DNA from 3 places in the Thermomonas carbonis genome. Region 1 is predicted to be linked to each of the others. Evidence: predicted binding sites of a transcription regulator. Region 1 holds the regulator's gene; each other region holds the start of a gene.
What was found. The regulator sigma-54, encoded in region 1, starts transcription at its own class of promoters, with help from an activator protein. The targets are predictions, from matches to a motif close to TGGCACGNGCNTTGC.
Positions count from the first base shown of each region.

Region 2: a site for sigma-54 is predicted at 3,634-3,648, ahead of H9L16_RS16395 (prepilin-type N-terminal cleavage/methylation domain-containing protein). Genes of this name have one in related genera too.
Region 3: a site for sigma-54 is predicted at 6,636-6,650, ahead of glnA (type I glutamate--ammonia ligase). Genes of this name have one in related genera too.

Region 1 covers NZ_CP060719.1:294,517-302,408, reverse strand. The annotation lists gene ptsP (phosphoenolpyruvate--protein phosphotransferase) at 1-1,719, opposite strand, end outside; gene H9L16_RS01480 (HPr family phosphocarrier protein) at 1,719-1,988, opposite strand; gene H9L16_RS01475 (PTS sugar transporter subunit IIA) at 2,010-2,402, opposite strand; gene rapZ (RNase adapter RapZ) at 2,536-3,363, opposite strand; gene hprK (HPr(Ser) kinase/phosphatase) at 3,402-4,355, opposite strand; gene hpf (ribosome hibernation-promoting factor, HPF/YfiA family) at 4,413-4,739, opposite strand; gene H9L16_RS01455 (RNA polymerase factor sigma-54) at 4,804-6,222, opposite strand; gene lptB (LPS export ABC transporter ATP-binding protein) at 6,295-7,014, opposite strand; gene lptA (lipopolysaccharide transport periplasmic protein LptA) at 7,014-7,538, opposite strand; gene lptC (LPS export ABC transporter periplasmic protein LptC) at 7,522-7,892, opposite strand, start outside.
Region 2 covers NZ_CP060719.1:1,771,048-1,778,939, forward strand. The annotation lists gene H9L16_RS08110 (hypothetical protein) at 1-1,055, opposite strand, end outside; gene H9L16_RS08115 (NAD(P)/FAD-dependent oxidoreductase) at 1,057-2,550, opposite strand; partial or broken gene H9L16_RS16390 (hypothetical protein) at 2,536-2,628, opposite strand; gene H9L16_RS08120 (GtrA family protein) at 2,595-3,038, opposite strand; gene H9L16_RS16395 (prepilin-type N-terminal cleavage/methylation domain-containing protein) at 3,234-3,590, opposite strand; partial or broken gene H9L16_RS15995 (prepilin-type N-terminal cleavage/methylation domain-containing protein) at 4,093-4,192, opposite strand; gene H9L16_RS08135 (sigma-54-dependent transcriptional regulator) at 4,472-5,887, opposite strand; gene H9L16_RS08140 (sensor histidine kinase) at 5,962-7,560, opposite strand; gene sucC (ADP-forming succinate--CoA ligase subunit beta) at 7,718-7,892, shown strand, end outside.
Region 3 covers NZ_CP060719.1:1,256,263-1,264,154, reverse strand. The annotation lists gene H9L16_RS05800 (putative Ig domain-containing protein) at 1-285, opposite strand, end outside; gene H9L16_RS05790 (hypothetical protein) at 498-1,955, opposite strand; gene H9L16_RS05785 (ammonium transporter) at 2,096-3,700, opposite strand; gene H9L16_RS05780 (P-II family nitrogen regulator) at 3,720-4,058, opposite strand; gene H9L16_RS05775 (TorF family putative porin) at 4,080-4,862, opposite strand; gene glnA (type I glutamate--ammonia ligase) at 5,185-6,594, opposite strand; gene H9L16_RS05765 (undecaprenyl-diphosphate phosphatase) at 6,795-7,649, shown strand; gene H9L16_RS05760 (META and DUF4377 domain-containing protein) at 7,694-7,892, shown strand, end outside.

The DNA.
Region 1 (7,892 bases):
GTGCGCGCTGTGCGCCTTCAGCCAAGCCTCGATGCCGGCGCGCTCGCGTGCGCGGAACAGGGCCGGTGCGGCCGCGCGCAGGGCGGACAGATCGCATGCGCGAACCGCGCGACGTACTTCCAGCATCGTCGCCGGATGCAGGCTGAGTTCGCCGATGCCCAGCGCGAGCAGCAACGGGGTGAACATCGGGTCGCCGGCGATCTCGCCGCAGACCGCCACCGGCTTGCCGCGCCGGTTGGCGACGCGGACCACGTCGCGCAGCACCCGCAGCACCGCCGGATGCAGCGGCGAATACAGTTCGCCCAGTGCTTCGTTGGTGCGGTCGGCGGCCAGCAGGTATTGCACAAGGTCATTGGTGCCGATCGACAGGAAATCGCACAGGCCGATGAAATCCGGCAGCGCGATCGCCGCCGACGGCACTTCGATCATCGCGCCCAGTGGCACGTGGTCGGCGACCTCGAAGCCTTCGCTGCGCAGTTCGAACAACACCGCATCCAGCGCGCTGCGCACCGTGCGCATTTCCTCAAAGCCGCTGACCATCGGCACCAGCGCACGCAGCGGGCCATAACCGGAGGCGCGCGCCATCGCCCGCAACTGGGTGTGCAGCAGGCCCTCGCGGGCCAGCGACAGGCGCACGCCGCGCAGGCCGAGCGCCGGGTTGGGTTCGTCGCGCAACGCCAGCCCGGTCTTGTCGGCCTTGTCCGCGCCCAGGTCGAGCGTGCGGATGGTGACAGTGCGTCCGGTCATGCCGATGACGGCGTCGCGGTAGGCGCGGAACTGGGTGTCCTCGTCCGGCAGTTCGCTGCTGCCCATGAACAGGAATTCGGTGCGGTACAGGCCCACGCCAGCGGCGCCGAGCGCATGCGCTTCGGTCACGTCGTCGCGCGATTCCGCGTTCGCCCACAGCTTGATGTCGACGCCGTCGAGGGTGCGGCTGGGTTCGCGGCGCAGGCGGTTGAGTTCGCGACGCTCCCGCTTGGATTCGGTCACGCGCTTGTGGTGCGCGCGCAGGTCGGCGGCATTCGGTTCCAGCACCACCAGTCCGCTGGCGCCGTCGATCGCGAGCACGTCGCCGTCATTGACCTTGAGCAGTGCCTGCGCGGCACCGACCACCAGCGGCAGGTGCAGGCTGCGCGCCAGGATCGCGCTGTGCGAGAGCGGGCTGCCGCCGGCGGTCACCACGCCGACCACGCCCTGCGACTGCAACTGCGCGAGCTCCGCGGGCGCGATGCTGTCGGTGACCAGGATCTCGCCGGCCACGCCCTGCAGGTCGGCCTCGCGGCGATGCAGCGCGGCATGCAGGCGACCGATGACCTGGTCGATGTCGTCGATGCGGCTGCGCAGGTAGGCATCGTCCATGCCTTCGAACACGGCGGCGATGCGGTCGCGCTGCAGGCGCAAAGCATAGTCGGCCGAATACAGGCCGGTGCTGATCAGTTCATCGATGCCCTGCAGCAGTTCCGGGTCGTCGAGCAGCAATGCGTGCAGGTCGACGAACTCGCCGACTTCATGCGCGAGCGCGCCATGCAGCCGCTGGCGCAGGGCGTGCATCTCGGCGCGGACGATGTCGACCGCTTCGTGGATGCGCGCAAGTTCGGCCTCGACTTCGCCGGGCGCGATCCTGGTTTCTTCGACATCCAGCGCATGCGGCAGGCGCACGCGGGCCCGTCCGAGTGCGCTGCCGCGTGCCGCGGCATTGCCGGACAGGAGGTGTCGCATCAGCTGTCCTCGTCGAACCGGCGCTCGAACAGCGCGGCGGCGGCATCGGCGGCGGCCTGTTCGTCTTCGCCATCGACGCGCAGCACCACGGTGCTGCCGGGGCCGGCGGCGAGCAGCATCACGCCCATGATGCTCTTGGCATTGACCTCGCGGCCGCGCGCTTCCAGGGTGGCCTGCGCGCGGAAGGTGGACAGCAGTTGCACCAGCTTGGCGGTGGCGCGCGCATGCAGGCCCAGCCGATTGCTGATGACGAGTTCGCGGCGGATCATCGCGCGCCTCCTTGGCGTGGCTCAGGCGTCGTCATGGATCACTCCGTTGCGGGAACCGGCGGCGGCGACGGCCGGCAGTGCCTCGAGTTCGAGATCGGCATAGTTCATCACCCGCAACAACATCGGCAGGCTCAACGCGGAGACGCGGCGCACCGGCGTGCCCAAACGCGACAGCCGCGCGGCGAGGTTACTGGGCGTGGCGCCGTAGAGATCGGTCAGTACCAGCACGCCATGCCCGCCATCGACCCGTCGCAGCGCGGCGCTGGCTTGCGGCAGCAATGTGTCCGGATCGCCATCGAACGGCACCTCGAAGGCTTCGCAGGCCAGCGGCAGGTTGCGCAACAGGCGCGTGGTCACCGACAACAAGGCGTTGCCGATGCCTTCGTGGGTGATGAGGAGGATGCCGACGGACATGACGGCAAGTTAACAGACGGGGATGACAGCGCGGAAGCGTGTCGCTCATTCGCATCACTCGCCCCGTAAGGGCAACCCCCTGTGGTCGCCCTGTTTGCCAAGACGGGCAGCCACGGGGCTGCCCCAACAGCGATCAATCCAGCTCGCGATGATGCACGGCCACTTCCACCCAGCCGGACTCGCGGCAATGGCGGGCCAGGCGTTCGGCGAGGTAGACCGACCGATGGCGGCCGCCGGTGCAACCGAAGGCGACCGTCACGTAGCTGCGGGTCTCCGAGCGCAACTTGGGCAGCCAGGTATCCAGGAAACCCTGCACCTGGGCGACGTAGGCGATGACTTCCGGATCGGCGTCGAGATGGTCGGCGACCGCAGCATCGCGACCCGACAGCGGCCGCAGTCGCGCATCCCAGTGCGGGTTGGGCAACACCCGTGCATCGAACACGAAATCGGCTTCGGCCGGCACGCCGCGGCGGTAGGCGAACGATTCGAACAACAGCGACAACCCTGCGCCGCTCAGCTCGTACTCGGTCAGGATATGTCGGCGCATCTGGTGGACATTGAGCTCGCTGGTGTCGAGCACGTGGTCGGCGATCTGCCGCAGCGGCTTGAGCGCCTGCCGCTCCAGCGAAATCGCATCGGGCAGGACCAGCCCCAAATGACTGAGCGGATGCCGGCGACGGGTGTCCGCGTAACGCCGCAACAGGACTTCATCGCGGGTGTCGAAGAACAGCAGGCGGGTGTCCATGCCCTGCGCGCCGATCTGCGACAGCGCCTCGGGCAGGTCGGAGAGGTCGCCCAGGCTGCGTGCGTCGATGCCCACCGCGATCCGCTCCGGCGACGCGTGGCTGGCGAGCATGCGGCGCACGAATTCGGGCAGCAATTCGGCTGGCAGGTTGTCGACGCAGTAGTAGCCCAGGTCCTCGAAGGTCTTCAGCGCCACCGACTTGCCCGAGCCGGACATGCCGCTGACGATGACCAGTGGCGATTCGGCCGCAGTGGTCACTCGGAGCGTTCCAGGAAGTGGCTGTGCCGGGCCATGAACGCCGCCGCAGGATCGACGCCCTTGCTGCGCAGGATGTGCATGCGGGTGGCGGCCTCGGTGAGTACGGCCAAGTTGCGGCCCGCCATCACCGGCAGGGTGATCGTGGGTACATCGAGGTCGAGCACGCGGCGGGTGCCGAGGTCGCCGGTGAGCCGTTCCATGCCGGTGGGGCTTGGCTCCAGCGAGGGCCGGCTGAGGTGCACGATCAGGCGCAGGTACTTGTTCCGCTTGACCGCGGTGTCGCCGAACATCTGGCGGATGTTGAGCACGCCCAGCCCGCGCAGCTCCAGCATGTCCTGCAGCAGGTCGGGGCAGGTGCCGTCGAGCACGTCCGGCGCGATCTGGGTGAATTCGGGCGCGTCGTCGGCGACCAGGCGATGGCCACGGGTCACCAGTTCCAGCGCAAGTTCGCTCTTGCCGGAGCCGGACTCGCCGGTGACCAGCACGCCGATCGAGTAGATCTCCATGAACACGCCATGCAGGGTGATCCGCGGTGCCAGCGTTCGTGCGAGCACGTACTGCAGGTGGTTGAGCAATTCATGGCCGCGGCGTGGCGACACCCACAGCGGGGTATCGGATTCCTCCGCGGCGATGCGCAGGTCCTCGGGGCAGGTCTGGGCCTTGCTGATGACCAGCGCCAGCGGCCGGTAGTCCATGATTTTCTGGATCGTCTCCCAGCGTTGGCGTGCGTCCAGACCATCCAGCCAGGCGAGTTCCTCGGTGCCCAGGATCTGCACGCGGTTCGGGTAAATCGTGTTCAGGTAACCAGCGAGCGACGGACGCCGGGCGACGGTTTCCACCGCCTCCAGCACCCGTCGCGCGCTGTCTTTCTGGCCCGCCAACCAGCGCAGTTCCAGCCGGTCCTGCTGCTTCTCGAAGAGTTCGGCGGCGGTGATGCGGGCAGCGTTCACCACGTCGTCCCCGCCCGCAGGCGGGGTTGTCGTCCCCTGTCGCTCATTGCGGCATGCTCAGCCGATCACGTCGAGGTGGGCGATGCTCTCGCCGCGATGGTGGTCGACCATTTTTTCCTTCTGCTTCATCAGCAGGCGATCCAGCTTGTCCGCCAGCAGGTCGATGGCGGCGTACATGTCGACGCCGTTCGCATCGGCGTGGAGGCTGCGGCCGGTCATGGTGACGGTGGCTTCGGCACGATGCTGCGGCTTGTCCAGGCCCAGTTGGACGCGGATCTGGCAAGGGTGCTCGAAATGTCGACCGAGCCGGGAAAACCGGTTCTCCACGTAGTCGCGCAGCGCCGGGGTGACATCGATCTGCTGGCCGTGGGTTTCGATCTGCATCTTGACCTCCTTGCTCGTGTGAACCGACGGCACCGATGCCGCCGATGGGTGCGACGCAACGGCGTCAGCCGATGCGCACGCGTTCGTGAGAGGCCGGGATGTGCAGGGCCTCTCTGTATTTCGCCACGGTGCGCCTGGCCACCGGCACGCCGTCCGCCTTCAACGTATCGGCGAGGCGGGCATCCGACAAGGGCTTGCGCGGATCTTCCGCTGCCACCAGCTTGCGGATCATGTCCTGGATCGCGGTACTGGACGCGCTGCCGCCGCCTTCGGTCTCGATCCCGGAGGCGAAGAAATCGCGCAGCGGAATCGTCCCGCGCGGGGTGCGCACGTATTTGCGCGCGATCGCCCGCGACACCGTGGATTCGTGCAGGCCCAGTTCCGCAGCGATGCTGCGCAGGGTCAGCGGGTGCAGGGCCTGTTCGCCGAATTCCAGGAACGCGGCCTGCTCGCGGACCAGGCAGCGCACCACCCGCAGCAACGTGTCCGCACGCGACTCCAGCCCCTTCAACAGCCAGCGCGCTTCCTGCAGGCGTCCGCGCAAGTAATCGGCATCGCTGTTGCTGGCGTGGCGGATCATCTGTTCGTAGCCATGCTGGATCGCCACCCGCGGCATCGCGCCGGCGGCCAGTGCAACCCGCCACAGGCCTTGCTGGCGCCAGATCACGCAATCGGGGGTGAGATAGGTTCCGGCGGGGAGTTCGCCGTGTTGCGAACCGGGGCGCGGATCCAGGCTGCGCAGCAAATGCACCGCAGCCTCTGCCTCGCCGCGCTCGCAGCGCAGTTCGTGGCAGACCCCGTCGATACCGATCTTCGGCAGGCGCTGCAGCGGGCCGGCGGTGACCAGCATGGCGACATCGCGTCCGGCGGTGTCGACCGGCAGTGCGCGCAGTTGCAGGCGCAGGCACTCGCCGAGGTCGCGCGCGCCCACCCCGACCGGATCGAACTGCTGGATCCGGTGCAGGACCTGCAGGAGTTCGTCCAGGCCGGCATCGATCTCGGGCCGCAGGCTGCGCGCCAGTTCTTCCAGGTCTTCGCGCAGGTAGCCGTCATCATCGATCGCATCGATCAGCGCAACCCCGATGCTGGCGTCTCGCTGGCTGAAATGCCCCAGGTGCAGCTGGAACAACAAGTGATCGCGCAGGCTCTCCGCCGCGGCGGGATGTTCGATTTCGTCATCGCCGCGATCCGACGACGGACCGATGCGTTCCTGCCACGGTTCCGCCTCGCGGTCCCAGTGATCTTCGGCTTCGGCGGCATGGACGGTGGTGTCCACCGGCGCTTCGATCTCGCGCGCCTCGTGCGCTTCGCCGGGCGTGGCCTCGCCGTCTTCCGCCCAGTCGAGCAGCGGATTGCTGGCCACGGCTTCGGCCACTTCCGCTTCGAGTTCGACGGTGGACAGCTGCAGCAGGCGGATCGCCTGACGCAGTTGCGGCGTCAGGACCAGATGCTGCTGCAGCGCGGGGGAGAGGCGCTGCTTCATCGCCCCCAGCATATCGCCAGATGCGGGTAAAAAAACGTTAGCGATGCATGCACGAGCGATGCATCGCCGCGATCAGAGGCGGAAGGCATCGCCCAGGTAGACCCGGCGCACATCGGTATTCGCCAGCACCTCCGCCGGCGTGCCCTGGGCCAGCACCGCGCCATCCGCCAGGATGTAAGCGCGGTCGCAGATGCCCAGTGTTTCGCGCACGTTGTGATCGGTGATCAGCACGCCGATGCCGCGCTCCTTGAGATGGCGGACGATGCGCTGGATCTCGTTGACCGAGATCGGATCCACGCCGGCGAACGGCTCGTCGAGCAGGATCATGCGCGGCTTGCCGGCCAGCGCGCGGGCGATCTCCACCCGCCGGCGCTCGCCGCCGGACAGACTGGCCCCGGCCTGGTCGGCGACGTGGTTGATCTGCAGTTCGTCGAGCAGGGCAGAGAGTTCGGTTTCGCGGGCGTCGTCGTCCAGATCCGGGCGCAGCTCCAGCACCAGCCGGATGTTGTCGGCCACGCTGAGCTTGCGGAACACCGACGGCTCCTGCGGCAGATACCCGACGCCCAGCTGGGCGCGGGCGTACATCGGCCGGTTGGTGATGTCGACGCCGTCCAGCACGATGCGGCCGGCATCCGCCGGCACCAGGCCCACGATCATGTAGAAGCAGGTGGTCTTGCCGGCGCCGTTCGGGCCGAGCAGGCCAACCACTTCACCGGCCTTGAGGGTCAAGCCGAAGTCGCGCACCACCTCGCGCGAGCGGTAGCGCTTGCGCAGGCCTTCGGCAACCAGCATCAGCCGCCCGCCTGGGCCGACGCGCCCTGCGCGCTCTTCGGCAGGATGCGCATCTTGACCCGGCCGTTGCCGTTGCCGCCGCTTTCGACCTGGCCGGATTTCATGTTGTAGACCACGCGCTCGCCATTGAGCGTGCCGCGCTGTTGGGTGATGGCCACGTTGCCGGTGAAGACCACCACTTCGCTGCGCAAATCGTAGTCAACGGCGGACGACTTGGAATCGAAATCGGTGCCGTCGTCGAGTTGCTGGCGCAGGGTGACGCCGCCGGTCATCTGCACCCGGCTCATGTCGCCATTGACCTGCTGGATGACCGCCTTGGCCGCCTTGATCCGCAGGGTGCCCTGGGTCATGGTCACGTCGGTGTAGGTGCAGCTGTCGTTGGCACCCAGGCCGCAGACCTGGTGCGCGGCCTCGATGTCCATCGGCTGGTTGCGGTCGGACGTGCGCGCATCGGCCATGCCGGCGGCGAGGGCAAGAACCGCGGTGGACAGCAGGGTGGCGGTGGACTTAGCGCTGGGGGACATAACGGGTGCGCACCTGGGACAGGAGGGAAATTTGCTGGCGGTCGAAGTCCGCCTGCATGCCATGGCCATTCATTGTAAGGCCGGGCCGGGTGATCGCGACTGCGACGGCCGAGGTCGCCCGGTTCTCGCCGGGGAACAGGTTGAGCTGTTCGGTTTCGATGCGGGTGGCCGGTGGCGCATCCGCCGGGCTGGTGGCCAGCACCTTGCCGCGCAACTGCAACTGGCTGCCGTCGGCCGGCACCACGCCGTACTTCGCATTGATCCGCCAGTAGCGGTTGTCGCGGTCCGGGACCAGGAACACCGGGGTGGCCAGCTCCATGGTCTTGTCGGCGGGATCGCGCTGCAGCACCGGGC
Region 2 (7,892 bases), 1.5 Mb from region 1:
TCCACCCATGAGGCGAAAAAGCCTGCATGCGTGGCGGTCACGCCAGAGAGGCGCAAGCCCATTGTGCTTGTCAACAGCGGCCAGCCGAGGCAAAGCAGCAATGTCAGTGGTAGGTATCCGGCTGCGAGAGGAACCAAGCGGCGGCGGCGCTCGGGATCGGCCAGCATCCAGATGAATACCGGGACTGCGAACAATGCATGAGGCACTGGGTTGTGCAATACGAGCGCGATGCTGCCGACTACGCCTGCAAGCATTGCCTGGCGCCATCCCGGCCGAAGCAGCAGCCAGAGGAACAGCAAGTTGAGGGTAAGCAGTGCCGACATCGCGTAGTAGGACATCGCGTTGATGCTGTACTGCGGGCAGGCCATTGCGACCAAGAACGCCCAACCAAATGCCTTGTCGGATCCACTTGCCTGCTTGGCCAGATCACCGATCAACCACAGGCCGATCGCACCCATCAAGGGGTTGAGCAACCATTCTCCACCGAACAGGGCAAATGGCGTCATCAAAAGGGCCAAACCGGGCCAATAGGCGGAGGCTGCCTGTCCCGTGTCATGGTTAACAAGGATGAAAACTCCTTGGAAGCCAGGGACCACCATTCGATCCATCAGTTCAGGAGGGTAGGTCGCCGTGAGGGCCCCGCTTGCAAAAATACGCGCTTGGAGCAATGGGGCGTATTCGTCCATTGCCAGCGGAAAACCTTGATACACGACGCGCGAAGCAATCGCCAATATGGAGAATGCGGCAATGCAAGCGGTTATCGGACGATTGGTGATCGAGTCGGCCAGTTGTTCGATGAATCGGTGCAGTGGGCGTAATGCGAATGCCAGCAGCAGCGCCCCAAGCATCGCAAGTGAATTCGTGAAGTCGTTGTAGAACAGCAGTCGGTAATAAATCTGGTAGTCGAACTCCCCGAGACCCGGCACGCGCCCGGAATACATGGCGAGTGGTGCTGCGATCGATAGCAGCAGCGTTAACGCCAGCAGACCCGTCGGCCATTCCGGCCGCTCTCGGCAATTCGGTCCTGTTGCAACCTCGGTTGCTTGCTGGCTCACCTCACTTCTCCTCGTGGTACTCGTCGTCCACGTTGATCCCCCAGATCGCCGCCTTGTCCACCTGGCCGCTGGTGATCTGCCGCGCGGCTTCCTTGGCGGTCAGCATCGAATGATCCTGGTTGTTGTAACGGTGCATGCCGTTGCGACCGATCAGGAACAGGTTGGGCACCGCGTCCAGCGCAGACTGCAATTCCTCGAAGCGCTTGTAGGCTTCGCCGAAATAGCCCGGGTAGGCCTTTGGCACGCGCAGCACCACGGCATCGCGCGGCGCATCTGCCTGCACCAGCCCGATCTGCACCATCTCCCGGTGGCCGAGCGCCTTGAGCGCTTCATCGTCCATGGTCCACAACGGGTCGCCTTCCTTGCAGAAGAACTCCAGGCCCAGCCACAGGGTGCCGGGATCCGCAACCATGTGCGGGCTCCAGTTGTTGAAGACCTGTACACGGCCCACGTTGACACCGGGCTCCTGGATGTAGATCCAGTTGTCGTCCAGTTGGCGCGGGATGGCGCTGCGCGGGTACAGCAGGCCGACGGTGATGAAATCGCGGTAGGAGAGGTTGCTGGCGATCGCACGCACCTCGTCGGGCCAGGCCGATGCGGAGGCTTGCACCAGGTCCTTGATCGGCATGGTGGACAACAGGTGCGTGCATGGCAACGCGTGCTCGTTGCCGTCCGCATCCCGGTAGGCCACGCCCAGCACTTGGCCGTTGACGATGTCGATGCGTTCCACGCGGCTGCGCATCAGCAGGGTCCCCCCTTGCTCGACAAAGCGTCGCGCTGCGGTTTCCCACATCTGCCCGGGTCCGTACTTCGGATACAGGAAACTTTCTATCAGGGACGTCTGTTCCGCCTTGCCGCCCAGGCCGAACACCTGCTTGAGCGCATGCAACAAGGCCTTGGTGATCGACAGGCTCTTGATCCGTTGCGCGCCCCAGGCGGCGCTGATCTCGTTGCAGGGCACGCCCCAGACTTTCTCGGTGTATTCCTTGAAGAATTGGCCATAAAGCTTGCGTCCGAAGCGGTTGACCAGAAAGTCTTCCAGCGAAGCTTCAGGACGTCGCGGATTGACCCGCGCCCACACGTAGCTCAGGCCGAAGGTGAAGGTCTTCCAGGGCCCCAGCTTGAGGAGGGTGTCGGGGTTGAGCTTGAGCGGATAGTCGAAGAACTGCTTGTTGAAGTAGATCCGCGACAACCTGCTGCGCAACAGCATGACGTCGTGGTCGGTCTCGCTTGCGGTCGCTGAAGGCGCGTCTGCCACTGCGCCCTGGTAGCGGAGCTCCCGTGCGGCATCCGGATCCGCGGAGGCGGCCACGGGCATCATCCCGCGCCACCAGTCCATCACCCAGTCCGACTTGGAGAAGAAACGGTGGCCGCCGATGTCGATCCGGTTGCCGTGGTGCTCGACCGTGCGCGAAATCCCGCCGACTTGATGATCCGCCTCGATCACGGTGATGTCGTGGACGCCGGAAGCCTGCAGTTCCAGTGCGGCCGTCAGGCCGGCGGGACCGCCACCAACGATGACGATGCGGGTTGTGGTGTTCATGCGCTGTCCTTGCTGGTCCGTAGTGCGCGCGCGGAGGCTGCGAACAGCAGGGTCTTGCGCACCAGGTAATTGAAGACGAAGGTCACGATCGCCGCGGCCAGCTTCACCAGTTCGGGCAACAGGTGGAGTTTGACGACGCCAAGCCAGAGCAGGACTTGAGTGATGCCCAGCCCGGCAATTCCGATCCCGACGAAGGCCAGGAACTCTACTGCCGGCGCGTCCGCGAAGGCGCGTTGACGGAACACCCAGCGGATACTCAGCAGGTAGGCGACCAACGCGCCCACGGCGAATCCGATGGACGCCGACCAGCCCAGGCTGAAATGCAGCAGCCGCAGGCAAGTAGACAGCGTGCCGAGGTCCGCCAGCAACGCAAGCACAGAGGCGGCGAAATAGCGAAACAGGTCATGCCGCAGCCATGCGGCGATAGGAAATCGTGTCATTGCGCCCCGGATCCGTCAGCCATGGGAAGGGCTGTTGCTCCCCATCCCTCGCGCCTGTCCCGATGATAAGGGACGCGGTTCACCAAGTGTTGTCGGTGGCAAAACACGTGGCGTCGATCACATGGCCGCGTCGCCACTCCGTTGCTGATGTTCCTTAGGAGCGATCGAGTGACGCGCCTTTGCGCATCGCTTGGCTCAGACCGACGGCGTCATCGTGCAGTTGCTGTTGTCGGCCCTGCAGCTCGTGCTCGCCGTTCCTGGTGCCTTGGGCGCAAAAGTGATGACAGTGCCGCTGGCGACGGCGGCGGCATCAATGGTGCCGGTCATGGAGCTGCATGCTTGGTTCGACGGTGCCGGGAAGCCTGCGAAGCTATTGGTCACGGCCACGATGGCCTGGTTCATGTAAGCCTTCGCTTCCGCTTGGCATGCGCCTTCCGCCGATCGAACCCGATAGTTGTTGTAGGCCGGTAGCGCAATGGCGGCGAGGATGGCGATGATGGCCACCACGATCATCAGTTCGATCAGGGTGAAGCCTTGCGAATTCCTGTGCATGTCGATTCCCCGGGGGCGTTTTTCGCTGGTAACAAACCATTACGCAATAAGCGGGCCAAGCGTCACGTGATGTGGCGTTGATTGCGTGTTTCCGTGATGCTGATCACTAGCCGATCGGCGTAGGTCGATGATCGGTAGCAACCAGCCTATTAGCGGCGCGGGAGCGCCGAGCGCGCTGCCATATCCAAGGCAAAAAAAAGCCCCTCTTGCGAGGGGCTTTCGGAACCATCCTTTCGGACGACTACGGTCGATTAGACCGACGGCGTCATCGAGCAGGTCGCGGTCGCGGCATTGCAGATGGTGGAGCTGACGCCCGGGGTCTTCGGGACGAAGGTCACGTTGGACGAGCTGGTGATGTCCCCGCTGGTGATGGTCGGGGCCGTAGCGCAAGCACCGGTGGTCACCGCAGTCGGAATCACCATCTGCGACTGGCCAGCAGCCACGGCCGAGTTGGTGTAAGCCTTGGCTTCAGCCTGGCAAGCGCCTTCGGCCGAACGGATGCGGTAGTTGTTGTAGGCCGGCAGCGCGATGGCGGCCAGGATGGCGATGATCGCGACAACGATCATCAGTTCGATCAGGGTAAAGCCTTGCTGCTTCTTCATGGTGTATCCCCTAGGGTTGGTTGGTGTGATCCACGTGTCGCGACATCCCGCTGTAACGGTCCTTCGGCAGCCGGATGGCTTTGGCACGTGCGAGAGTTATAACGCAGGATGCATGCCAATTCAGGACAGGTTGAAACTGAGCGCAATTCTGAAAGCGCGGTCACGTTTCTGGCCTGTGCTTGCTTATGAAATGTGACCATTTGCGTCAATAAACTGACGCATATCGTCACATTGTCAGGTCTGATTCAGGTACGCGCGCATGTCCGTGAGTAGCGACAGTCAATCGATCCCGAGTTTCTTCAGCTTGTACCGCAGCGCGCGGAAGGTGATGCCGAGCTGCGCGGCGGCGCGGGTCTTGTTGTAGCGGTTGTCGGTCAGGGCCTGCTCGATCGCCTTGCGCTCGATTTCCTCGATGAAGTTCGGCAGGGCGCTGGTGGCGGACTCGCGCGGATCGATCCGGGACGGGTCCATCGCGGCGGCGGCGGCTTGCGCGGGTGCGCTGGGGCGCATTTCCGGCAGCCGCAGGTCGGCGGCGCGGATGCCGTCGTCGTCGGCCAAGGCGAAGGCACGCTCCAGGATGTTCTCCAGTTCGCGCACATTGCCGGGGAAGTTGTAGCGGGCCAGTGCCTCCAGGGCATCCGCATGCAGGACCGGTTTCGCGCGGTGCTGGGCGTTGGCCAGGCGGGCGAGTATGGCGTCGGTGAGTTGCGCCACGTCCTCGCGTCGGTCGCGCAATGGCGGTACGCGAAGCTCTATGACGTTGATGCGGTAGTACAGGTCGTGGCGGAAGCGGCCGTCCTCGACCAGTGCCGCCAGGTTCTTGTGGGTCGCCGAGAGGATGCGCACGTCCACCGGCACTTCTCCATTGGCACCGACGGGACGCACCGATTTTTCCTGGATCGCGCGCAGCAGCTTGACCTGCATCGGCAGCGGCAACTCGGCCACTTCGTCCAGAAAGAGGGTGCCGCCTTCGGCCGCCTGGAACAGGCCGGGTTTGTCGGCATGGGCGCCGGTGAAGCTGCCTTTCTTGTGGCCGAAGAACTCGCTCTCCATCAATTCCGCGGGAATTGCGCCGCAGTTCACCGGCACGAATGGTCCGGCGGCGCGCATGCCCTCGTCATGGATGGTCCGCGCCACAAGTTCCTTGCCCACGCCCGACTCGCCGGCGATGTAGATCGGCGCTTGGCTGCGGGCGACCTTGGCGAGGGTCGTGCGCAGGTCGGCCATGGCCATCGAGCTGCCCAGCAGGCGGGCCATGGCTGGCCCGGCGGCGTCGGCGAGCCGGGATGCACCGCCAGCGGAGGCCTCCAGGCCCAGTTTCAGCGCGTGCTGGACCAAGCCGCGCAGCACCGACAAATCCACCGGCTTGCTGACGAAATCGAACGCGCCGGCCTTGAGCGCGCCGACGGCCGCTTCCTGATTGCCGAAGGCGGTGATCATCGCGACCGGGGTCTGCGGGTACAGCTGGGAAATTTCGCGCACCAGATCCAGCCCGGAACCGTCGGTCAGCCGCATGTCGGTCAGGCACAGCGCATAGGTGTTGTGGCGAAGCAGTGCCCGAGCGTCATGCAGGGACGAGGCGGTATCGCACTTCAACCCCATCCGTCCGAGCGTCAGGACCAGTAATTCGCGGATGTCGCGCTCGTCGTCGACGACCAGGGCGCAGGCTTGGGTGTTGCGGGCAGGGGCGCTCATGTCCGTCCACGATAGCGCGTTGCCGTGTTGCGTCCAAGTGCGACGCAGAGCGGCACTGCGCTGGGTTCGCCCCGTCAGACGGTGGTGATCGCGCGCGCGCCGGCCAGGCGGATGCGAAAGCAGGCACCACCGGCCGGCACCGGCACATAGTCCAGACTGGCCTGATTGGCCTGACAGAGCTCGCGGGCGATATAGAGGCCCAGCCCGGTGCCATGCCCCGAGGTCGTGAAGAACGGCCTGAACAGCTGGGCGGCGACCGTTTCCGGGATGCCGGGTCCACGATCGGTGACGTCCAGCACGGGTGCGCCGGCGCTGTCGAGGTGGGCATGCACGCCGATCCGTGCCGGTTCGCCGGGCAGGCGCCCGTACACCAGCGCGTTGTGGACCAGCACGGTGACCACCTGTTGCAGCTGGCGGCGGTCCACCATGGCCGCTACGGCAGTCCGTGGCAGATGGCCGTCGAGCCGATCGTTTTCCAGCGGATGACTCTCCTGGTATTCGGCGACGAAGCTGCGGACGAACTCGCCCAGATCGACGTGTTCGGGGCGGGCAGCCTCGCGGCGGGCCAGGCCGAGCACGTTCTCGACGATGCCGTTCATGCGATGGGTCTGCTGGTAGATGATCTCCAGCAGGCGACGGTCGGCTTCGGGGATGTCGCGGGATTCCTCCAGCAACTGGGTGGCGTAGCTGATCGCGGCCAGCGGGTTGCGGATTTCGTGGGCCAGGCTGGCCGAGAAGCGCCCCAGGGTGGCCAGGGTCAGAGACTCCGCGCGCCGCGACGCCAGCGAGGCATCGTCCAGGAACACCAGGACCTGGTCGCTGCCGGCCAGCAGGCGGGTGAAGCGCGGCAGGACTTCCGGCAGGCCGGGGCTGAGCTGCAGCGGCACCGGATCGCCATCGCCTTCCTGCTGCCAGCGCTGCAACTGCCGGGCCAGGTCCGGCGCAGCGGTGGCCAGTGTGCGCCGACCTTCGCCGGAGCTGCCCAGTTGCAGCATCGCCGCCTCGTTGGCCAGGCGGATCTCGCCGTCGCCCTCGATCAGCAGCACGCCGGTGCGCATGCGCCGGATGATCAGCTCGTTGACCTCGGCCATGTTGGCGACCTGGCTGCCGCGCTCCTCGGCCAACGCCTGGCTGGCGCGCATCTGCCGGCCGACCACGCTGGTCAGGGTGGCGATGGCGAGGTAACTGACCGCGAACATCAGGATCTCGGCCAGCGGCCGGTCGCGGCCATGGCCGGCCAGCAGCGTCCACATGTGCTCGCCGACCAAGGCCGCGCCGGCCACGGCGGCGATGGCCAGGCTCCAGCGCAATGGCAGCAGCAGGGCGGCGGCACCGACGTTGAACAGCAGCATCATCGCGATGCCGGCTGCGGCGTCGGGCAGGGCGTGCATGGCCAGCAGCGACGCCGCGATATCCAGTGCGATCCCGAGCAGGACCATCGGCCTGACATGCCCGCGCCTGCGCAGGAAGAACAGCAGGCACGCGGCCAGCAGGTAGACCGCCGCGACCGCCGACGCCAGCACGGGATGGCGCGGCAGGCCGCCAAGCCAGACCCCGACCGGACTGAACACGGTCAGGCACAGCAGCGCCCCCTCCAGCACCCGATAGAGGGTGAAGAAGTGCAGTTCGCGACGAATCGCGGCCTGGATCGGGCTGGGGCTGGGCGAGGACATCGGCCCGAGTATGCAAGATGGCTGGCCAATGCCGACGATGGTCGGGTCTGCATGCGGCGCTGCAACACGCTAAAATGCCGATCCGCCCGCAACCGGCCACCTGCCGGCCACGCGATGCGTCCATGCCGGCATCGGCAATCCTCTTCCCGGGTGACCCATGAATTTCCACGAATACCAGGCGAAACAGCTGTTTGCCGATTACGGCATCACGGTACCGGCCGGGCGCGTCGCGCGCTCGCCCGAAGAGGCCGTCGACGCGGCCAAGGCGATCGGTGGCGAGGCCTGGATGGTCAAGGCACAGATCCACGCCGGCGGGCGCGGCAAGGCCGGCG
Region 3 (7,892 bases), 960 kb from region 1:
GCCGGACAGCACGCCAGCCGCACTCAGGCTCAGGCCCGGCGGCAGGTCGGCCGGATTGGCGTAGAACACCGGGCTCGGCGGCACGTAGTCGCCATCGGCGTTGGGGCCGGCATCGGCCAATGCAAAGCTTGCGCCTGCATGCGCGCTGCCCACCAGGCCGTCAGCGATGCTGCCGGGGCTCAAGGCCAATTGCGGGGCCTGACCCTGTCCATCGTCGCCCCAGCACACGCGCACGCCATCGCTGCGGATCGCGCAGGTGAAGGTGTTGCCGGCGGCGACCTGCACATAGGAGCCGGCCGGCGGTATGGCCTGGCCATTGAGGTTGCTGCCCCAACAGGCCAGGGTTCCATTGTCGCGGATCGCGCACGCATGGTTCCAGCCGACACTGAAGGTGCGGAAGGTGTCGCTCGATGCAGGCAGGTTGGTCAGCTGGTCATCGACCAGATTCTCGCCCCAGCATTCAATGCTGCCGTTGGCCTTCAGGCCGCATTGGTGGTTCAGACCGGATTCCAGGCGCTGCCAAGGGCCGGCGGTAGCTTCCGTATTGGGGCATCGAAACCGGTGTTGCAGTATCCAGCGCCTGCATGTGCCAACGACACACCGCAGAGATTCGGCCTGCCCTCAAATGCATTGTTGCGATCGTGGGTGATATTGCGGAACTGGAATTCGCTGTAACTCCAGCTCGCTGTTCCCCGGAAGCAAGGATCAAAACCGCCGACAGAAAGGGAACACAAGGCACCATCCGGAGCTGGTGCCAGTTGCCGCGAGGTGTAGGAGGACAATGACGTCGTATTGGCCGCGCCATTGCGGCCCCAGCAGGTGATCTTGCTATCGGTGCCAATCGCGCAGCTGTGGCTGTCGCCCGCCACCACTTGAGTGAACTGGCCTGCAGGCGCGGTGGCCTGGCCTTCGTCGTTGTTGCCCCAGCACGCCAGGGTGCCGTCGCGGTTCACTTGGCAGGCATGCGCATTGCCCGCGGCAATCTGCCCAAAGCCCGCTGCCCCTGCGGATTCCAGCATTGCCGGCACTGTAGTCTGGTCAAGATTCGGGAACCCACTCGTTCCCGGCCCGCCGGCCCCCCAGCATTGCACACCGCCATCCGCCTTCAGGCCGCAGGTGTGGGCAGAGCCCGCTGAGACCGTCAGGAACGCCCCCGCCGGCGGCGTCGACTGGCCATTGTCGTTCAAACCCCAGCAGGTCGTGCCTCCATCGGACTTTACGCCGCAGGTGTGGCTTGCGCCGGCCGAGACTCCCAGGAACCCGCCCGTCGGCGGCGTCGCCTGACCCTCGGCGTTCCGCCCCCAGCAAGACACGCCGCCGTCCGCCTTAACGCCGCAGCTGTGGCGTCCTCCCCCCGAGACCGCCACGAACGCGCCCGCCGGCGGCGTCGCCTGGCCATCGGCGTTGTTCCCCCAGCAGGCCAGGCTGCCGTCCGCCTTCAAGCCGCAGGCGTGGTGTTGGCCCGCCGAGACCGCCACGAACGCGCCCGCCGGTGGCGTGGACTCGCCATAGTAGTTATCGCCCCAGCAGGCGAGGCTGCCCTCCGCCTTCAGACCGCAGGTGTGGTAGTAGCCCGCCGAGACCGCCACGAACGCACCCGCCGGCGGCGTCGACTGCCCGTAGTAGTTGTATCCCCAGCAGGCCACGCTGCCATCCACCTTCAGCCCGCAACTGTGCGAGTGGCTCGGCGAGATCGCCAAAAACACCCCCGCCGGCGGCATCGACACTCCATTGCCGTTCCAGCCCCAGCAGGTCGCACCTCCGTCCGCCTTCACGCCGCAGGTGTGATACCAACCCGCCGAGACCGCCATTACCTGGCTGCCGCCTTCGGTGTTGGCGATGGGGTGTGGCGCATCATGCGCCAACGCCTGCGGTGCGAACGCGAAGGTCGCAAACAGCGCCAGCATGGCAGGCAAGGCAAACCGGCGGCCCAGCCGCTGCATCGTGGTGATCATCGTGTTCCCCGTGCCGCCCCCGGCGGTCATTCGCCAACCCTAACACCGAGTTGCCGCTTCGACATCCCCGAAACCATGCAAAAAAGCGGGCGACGTTGCCGTCGCCCGCCCACCACTCCCTTGCGGGATTCCCCTGGTGATCAGGACTCGTAGGCCGCCTCGCCGTGCGAGGTGATGTCGAGGCCTTCGCGCTCGGCTTCCTCGGAGACGCGCAGGCCGACCGTGTATTTCACGATCAGGTACGACACCAGCGCGACCACGCCCGACAGCGCGATGGTGATGAGCACGCCCTGCGCCTGGATCCAGACCTGCGAGCCGATCGAATACTCGGCCACGCCGGTCTCGGTCACGTAGTCCCAGATGCCTGCGCCACCGAGCGACGGCGCCGCGAACACGCCGGTCAGCAACGCACCAGTGATGCCGCCCACGCCATGCACGCCGAACACGTCCAGGCTGTCGTCGGCACCGAGCAGGCGCTTCAGCCCACTCACGCCCCACAGGCAGACCACGCCGGCGATCGCGCCGATGACCAGCGCACCATTCAGCCCGACCAGGCCCGCGGCCGGGGTGATCGCGACCAGGCCGGCCACCGCACCGGAGGCCGCGCCGAGCAGCGACGGCTTGCCCTTGCCGATCCACTCCACGGTCAGCCACGCCACCACCGCCGCGGCGGTGGCAAGGAACGTGTTGACGAACGCGATCGCGGCCACGCCGCCGGCCTCCAGCGCCGAACCGGCGTTGAAGCCGAACCAGCCCACCCACAGGATCGAGGCACCGACCATGGTCTGGGTCAGGTTATGCGGCTTGATCGCCTCGCGGCCGTAGCCGGTGCGCTTGCCGATCACGTAGGCACCCACCAAGCCCGCAATCGCGGCATTGATGTGCACCACGGTGCCGCCGGCGAAGTCCAGCGCGCCCTTGGCCCACAGGTAGCCCGACTTGGCCAGCACGCCATCCACCGCTTCGGTGCTGGTGAACGCATCCGGTCCCGGGAAGAACCAGACCATGTGCGCCATCGGCAGGTAGGCGAAGGTGAACCACAGCACGGTGAACAGCATCACCCCGGCGAACTTCACCCGTTCGGCGAACGCACCCACCACCAGCGCGCAGGTGATGCAGGCGAACGCGCCCTGGAACACGAAGAACGCGAGTTCCGGGATGTACACGCCCTTGGTGAAGGTCGCGCCGATCGACGAGGCGTTGAGGCCTGCGGCCAACACGCGATTGGTGCCGCCGATGAACGCGTTGCCCTCGGTGAACGCGAAGCTGTAGCCGTACAGCGCCCACAGCACCGCCACCAGCGAGAACACCGCCAGGTTCTGGATCAGGATCGACAGCACGTTCTTGGAACGCACCAGGCCGCCGTAGAACAACGCCAGGCCGGGCAGGGTCATGAAGATGACCAGTGCCGCGCAGACCAGCACCCACACGGTGTCGGGCTTGCTGATGCTCGGTGCGGGTGCCTCTTCTGCAGGTGCAGCTTCTTCGGCGGCTGCGGCTTCAACGGGTGCAACCGCTTCGGTCGCGACGACCTCGGCAGGTGCCGACGTGGTGTCGGCCGGTGCCACCTCGGGTGCCACCAAGGGCGCTTCGGCCGCAGGCGCGGCGGCGGTTTCGACAGGTGCCGGGGTTGCCGGATCCTGCGCGAACGCCGGCAACGCGGTGAGGGCTGCCACACCGCACAGCGCGGCCAGCAGCACGGATTGGACTCGGGTCTTCCACCCGGAGAAACGACGCGTCTTCATTGGAGCCTCCGTGGTGTGGTTAGAGCGCATCGGCGCCGATCTCGCCGGTGCGGATGCGGACGACGTGGTCCAGCGCGACGACGAAGATCTTGCCGTCGCCGACCTTGCCGGTACCGGCGGCCTTGCTGATCGCCTCGAGCGCGGCGTCGAACATGTCGTCGCTGACCGCGGCCTCGATCTTCAGCTTGGGCAGGAAGTCGACGACGTATTCGGCGCCGCGATACAGCTCGGTGTGGCCCTTCTGCCGGCCGAAGCCTTTCACTTCGGTGACGGTCAGCCCGGAGATGCCGACCTCACCGAGGGCTTCGCGCACCTCGTCGAGCTTGAACGGGCGAATGATGGCGGTGATGAGTTTCATCTTGGCTCCCTGTGTGGTGCGTCAGAACGCCTTGGTGACGGTCAAGGCAACGGTGTCGCGCGCGGTCTTGTTGCCGTACGGATTGACGTAGAGGGTGTCGTCGGCGTCGGTGCCGGTGTAGGCCAGACCCACGGAGAACCCGTTGTCGAACCCCTTGGTGATGCCGAGCTTCCAGTCCGCGTATTCGAACGCGCCGTTGCCGCTGCCCTGGATCCACTGCTTGCCGGCGTGCGCGCCCAGGGTCCAGCCCTCCGCCACCACGAAATTCGCGCTCAGGTCGAGGTAGCCGCTGCCGCTGGAATCGGCGTAGCCGAACAGGTCGGTGGTGGCCACCGAATACTTCGCGCCGAGGGTGATCTTCTCGCTCGCGGCCACGCTGATGCCCGCGTAAACCTCGAGGGTGTCGGCGCTGTTGAAGCCGGAAGGGAAGTCGCCGGGATACCAGTAGTACAGCGCGCCGACGTCGTAGCTGACGGTGTCGTTGAACTTGCCACGGTAGCCACCGTAGACATCGAGTTCGAGGCTGCTGGAAATGGGTGCGGCGGTGCTGGAGAGATCGGACAGCCAACTGACGTTGCTGCCCCAGGTGCCGACGTAGAAGCCGCTATCGGCCGCGTACTCGACGCCGCCCTGCAACGCGGGTCCCTGGTTGGCCTGGGTGGTGCCGCGGAAGATGTAATCGCTGGTGATGCTGACGCTGCCGGTGGTGCCGGCATGTGCGTTGGACGCGAGCGCGAGGCTGGCCAGGATGGATGCCATCGCGGTGTTGCGGATCGAACGAGTGGTGCGTGTGCGAGACGGCATGACAAGGCTCCTCGATAAGCGGTAGCCCTCCCCAGTCATTTGTTGCGTGCACGTGCGATGCAGGGTGGTTGGTCCTGCTCGCGGCGATAGTCGATCGCCGTTTGTTCCTCCTTGCGTGATGCGCGTCCTGCGCGTCGTGCGGTCCCCACCGCACACCTGGCCCGCATCGTTCCCTTCCTCGGCCACAAGGGCGCGGGAGGGGCACATCCGTCGATGTGCCCTCCCGGCCCCATCCGATCCTCGCCGGGGAGGGAGCGAAGCGAGGATCAGCCTGCTTCGCCCTGTTGCATCGCTTGCCGCCACGCGGGCGGCTGCGCTCACATCAGATCGCGTAGTACATCTGGTATTCGAGCGGATGCGTCGCCGCGCGGAACGCGGTCACTTCCTTCATCTTCAGCGCGATGTAGCCATCGATGAAATCGTCGGAGAACACCCCGCCGGCCTTGAGGAAGTCGCGATCCTTGTCGAGCGCTTCCAGCGCCTGGTCGAGGCTGTGGCACACGGTCGGGATGTTCTTCTCTTCTTCCGGCGGCAGGTCGTACAGGTCCTTGTCGCTCGGTGCGCCCGGGTCGATCTGGTTCTTGATGCCATCCAGGCCGGCCATCATCAGCGCGGCGAAGGTCAGGTAGCCGGAGTTCATCGGATCCGGGAAACGGATCTCGATGCGGCGGGCCTTCGGGTTGGACACGTACGGGATGCGGCAGCTCGCCGAGCGGTTGCGCGCGGAGTAGGCCAGCATCACCGGCGCTTCGAAGCCCGGCACCAGGCGCTTGTAGCTGTTGGTGGTCGAGTTGGTGAACGCGTTGATCGCGCGGGCGTGCTTGAAGATGCCGCCGATGTACCACAGCGCCATCTGCGACAGGCCGCCGTAGCCATCGCCGGAGAACAGGTTCTTGCCGTCCTTCGCCAGCGACATGTGCACGTGCATGCCGCTGCCGTTGTCGCCGACGATCGGCTTCGGCATGAACGTCGCGGTCTTGCCGTTGCGGTGGGCGACGTTCTTGATGATGTACTTCATCGACAGCAGTTCGTCGGCCTTCTGCACCAGGGTGTTGAACTTGGTGCCGATCTCGCACTGGCCGGCGTTCGCGACTTCGTGGTGGTGCACTTCGACCTCGATGCCGATGGCTTCGAGTTCCTTGCACATCTCGGCACGGATGTCGTGCAGCGAATCCAGCGGCGCGACCGGGAAATAGCCGCCCTTCACGCCCGGGCGGTAACCGGTGTTGCCGCCTTCGTATTCGCGACCGGAGTTCCATGCGGCTTCTTCCGAATCGACATGGAAGAAGGTGTGGCCCATCTCGTTGGCGTAGCGGACGCTGTCGAAGATGAAGAATTCCGGCTCCGGGCCGAAGAATGCGGTGTCGGCGATGCCGCTGGACTTCAGGTAGGCCTCGGCGCGCTTGGCCACGCCGCGCGGATCGCGCGAATAGGCCTGCATGGTCGCCGGGTCGAGGATGTCGCAGGTCAGGATCAGGGTCGGGTCGGCGGTGAACGGATCGATGATCGCGGTCGATGCATCCGGCAGCAGGACCATGTCGGATTCGTTGATGCCCTTCCAGCCGCTGATCGAGGAACCGTCGAACATCTTGCCGTCCTCGAACAGGCTGGCGTCGACGATCGACTTCGGGAACGTCACGTGGTGCTGGACGCCACGCACGTCGGTGAAACGCAGGTCGACGAATTCGACCTTGTTGTCCTTGATCAGTTTTTCGACATTCTCGAGCGACACGGCAAACTCCGGAACAGACGGTTGGGATACCCGTTGCTATCGCAAGCGTCGTGCCAACATCCAAGTTGTTGATTTTCATGGCATTGCTGCAGTGCAATCGCGGATTTAGCACCCTTGCGGTTCAATTTCCAGGGTCGATGCACTCCTTTGGTGCGAACGCGCCTGCGTTATCCTGCGCCACCACCGACTGCCCGCCGCCCATGAACGACCTGCTCGCCGCGTTGCTGCTCGGCATCATCGAAGGCATCACCGAATTCCTGCCGATCTCCAGCACCGGCCACCTGCTGATCGCCGAACGCTGGCTGGGCCACCGCAGCGACCTGTTCAATGTGGCCATCCAGGCCGGCGCGATCCTCGCCGTGGTGCTGATCTACCGCCGCCGCCTGCTCGGCCTGCTGGCGGCGTTCGCCGGCCGCGACATGAGCGCCCCCTACGACCCGCTGGGCATCGACATCAGCCCGAAGCTGGCACGTGAATACGGCTTCAAGCTGCTGGTCGCCTTCGGCGTCACTGCGGTCGGCGGCCTGACGGTCAAGGCGTTCGGCTGGGAGTTGCCGGATACCGTGCAGCCGATCGCCTGGGCGCTGATCATCGGCGCGGTGTGGATGGTCGTCGCCGAACAACTGGCGGCCAAACGCGCCGCGCGCGATGGCGAACGCACCGCGATTTCCTGGACCACCGCGGTGCTGGTCGGCGTGACCCAGGTCGTGGCCGGGGTGTTCCCCGGCACCTCGCGTTCGGCGGCGACGATCTTCGTCGCCTTGCTGGCGGGCACCACCAGCCGCTCGGCGGCGACCGAGTTCGCGTTCCTGGTCGGCATCCCCACGATGTTCGCGGCGACCGGCTACGAATTGCTGTCGATGGCCCGCGACGGCGGCCTGCACGGCGAGGACTGGACCGCGCTGGGCGTGGCCTTCGTGGCCTCCGCGATCACCGCATTCGTCGCGGTGAAGTGGCTGCTACGCTACATCGAGACCCACCGCTTCACCGCCTTTGCGGTGTATCGCCTGATCCTCGGCATCGCCCTGCTGCTGTGGGTACCGGCGGGCGGCTGAAACGATTCGTGGGATCCACTCCGCCTCAACGCCCAGGCATTGCCATGAAACGACTACCCGCCCTCGTCCTGCCCATCCTGTTTGCCGGCTGTGTCGGCACCGAGACACCTGCAGATCCCGCCAAGTCCAGCCCGGATGCCGTTGCCGTCCCGAACCCTGCTCTCTCGGCACCTGCACTTGCACAAACTGCCCCGGCTCCCGAACCGCTCGCAGGACGGCAATGGAAGCTGCTGCAGGCCAGCG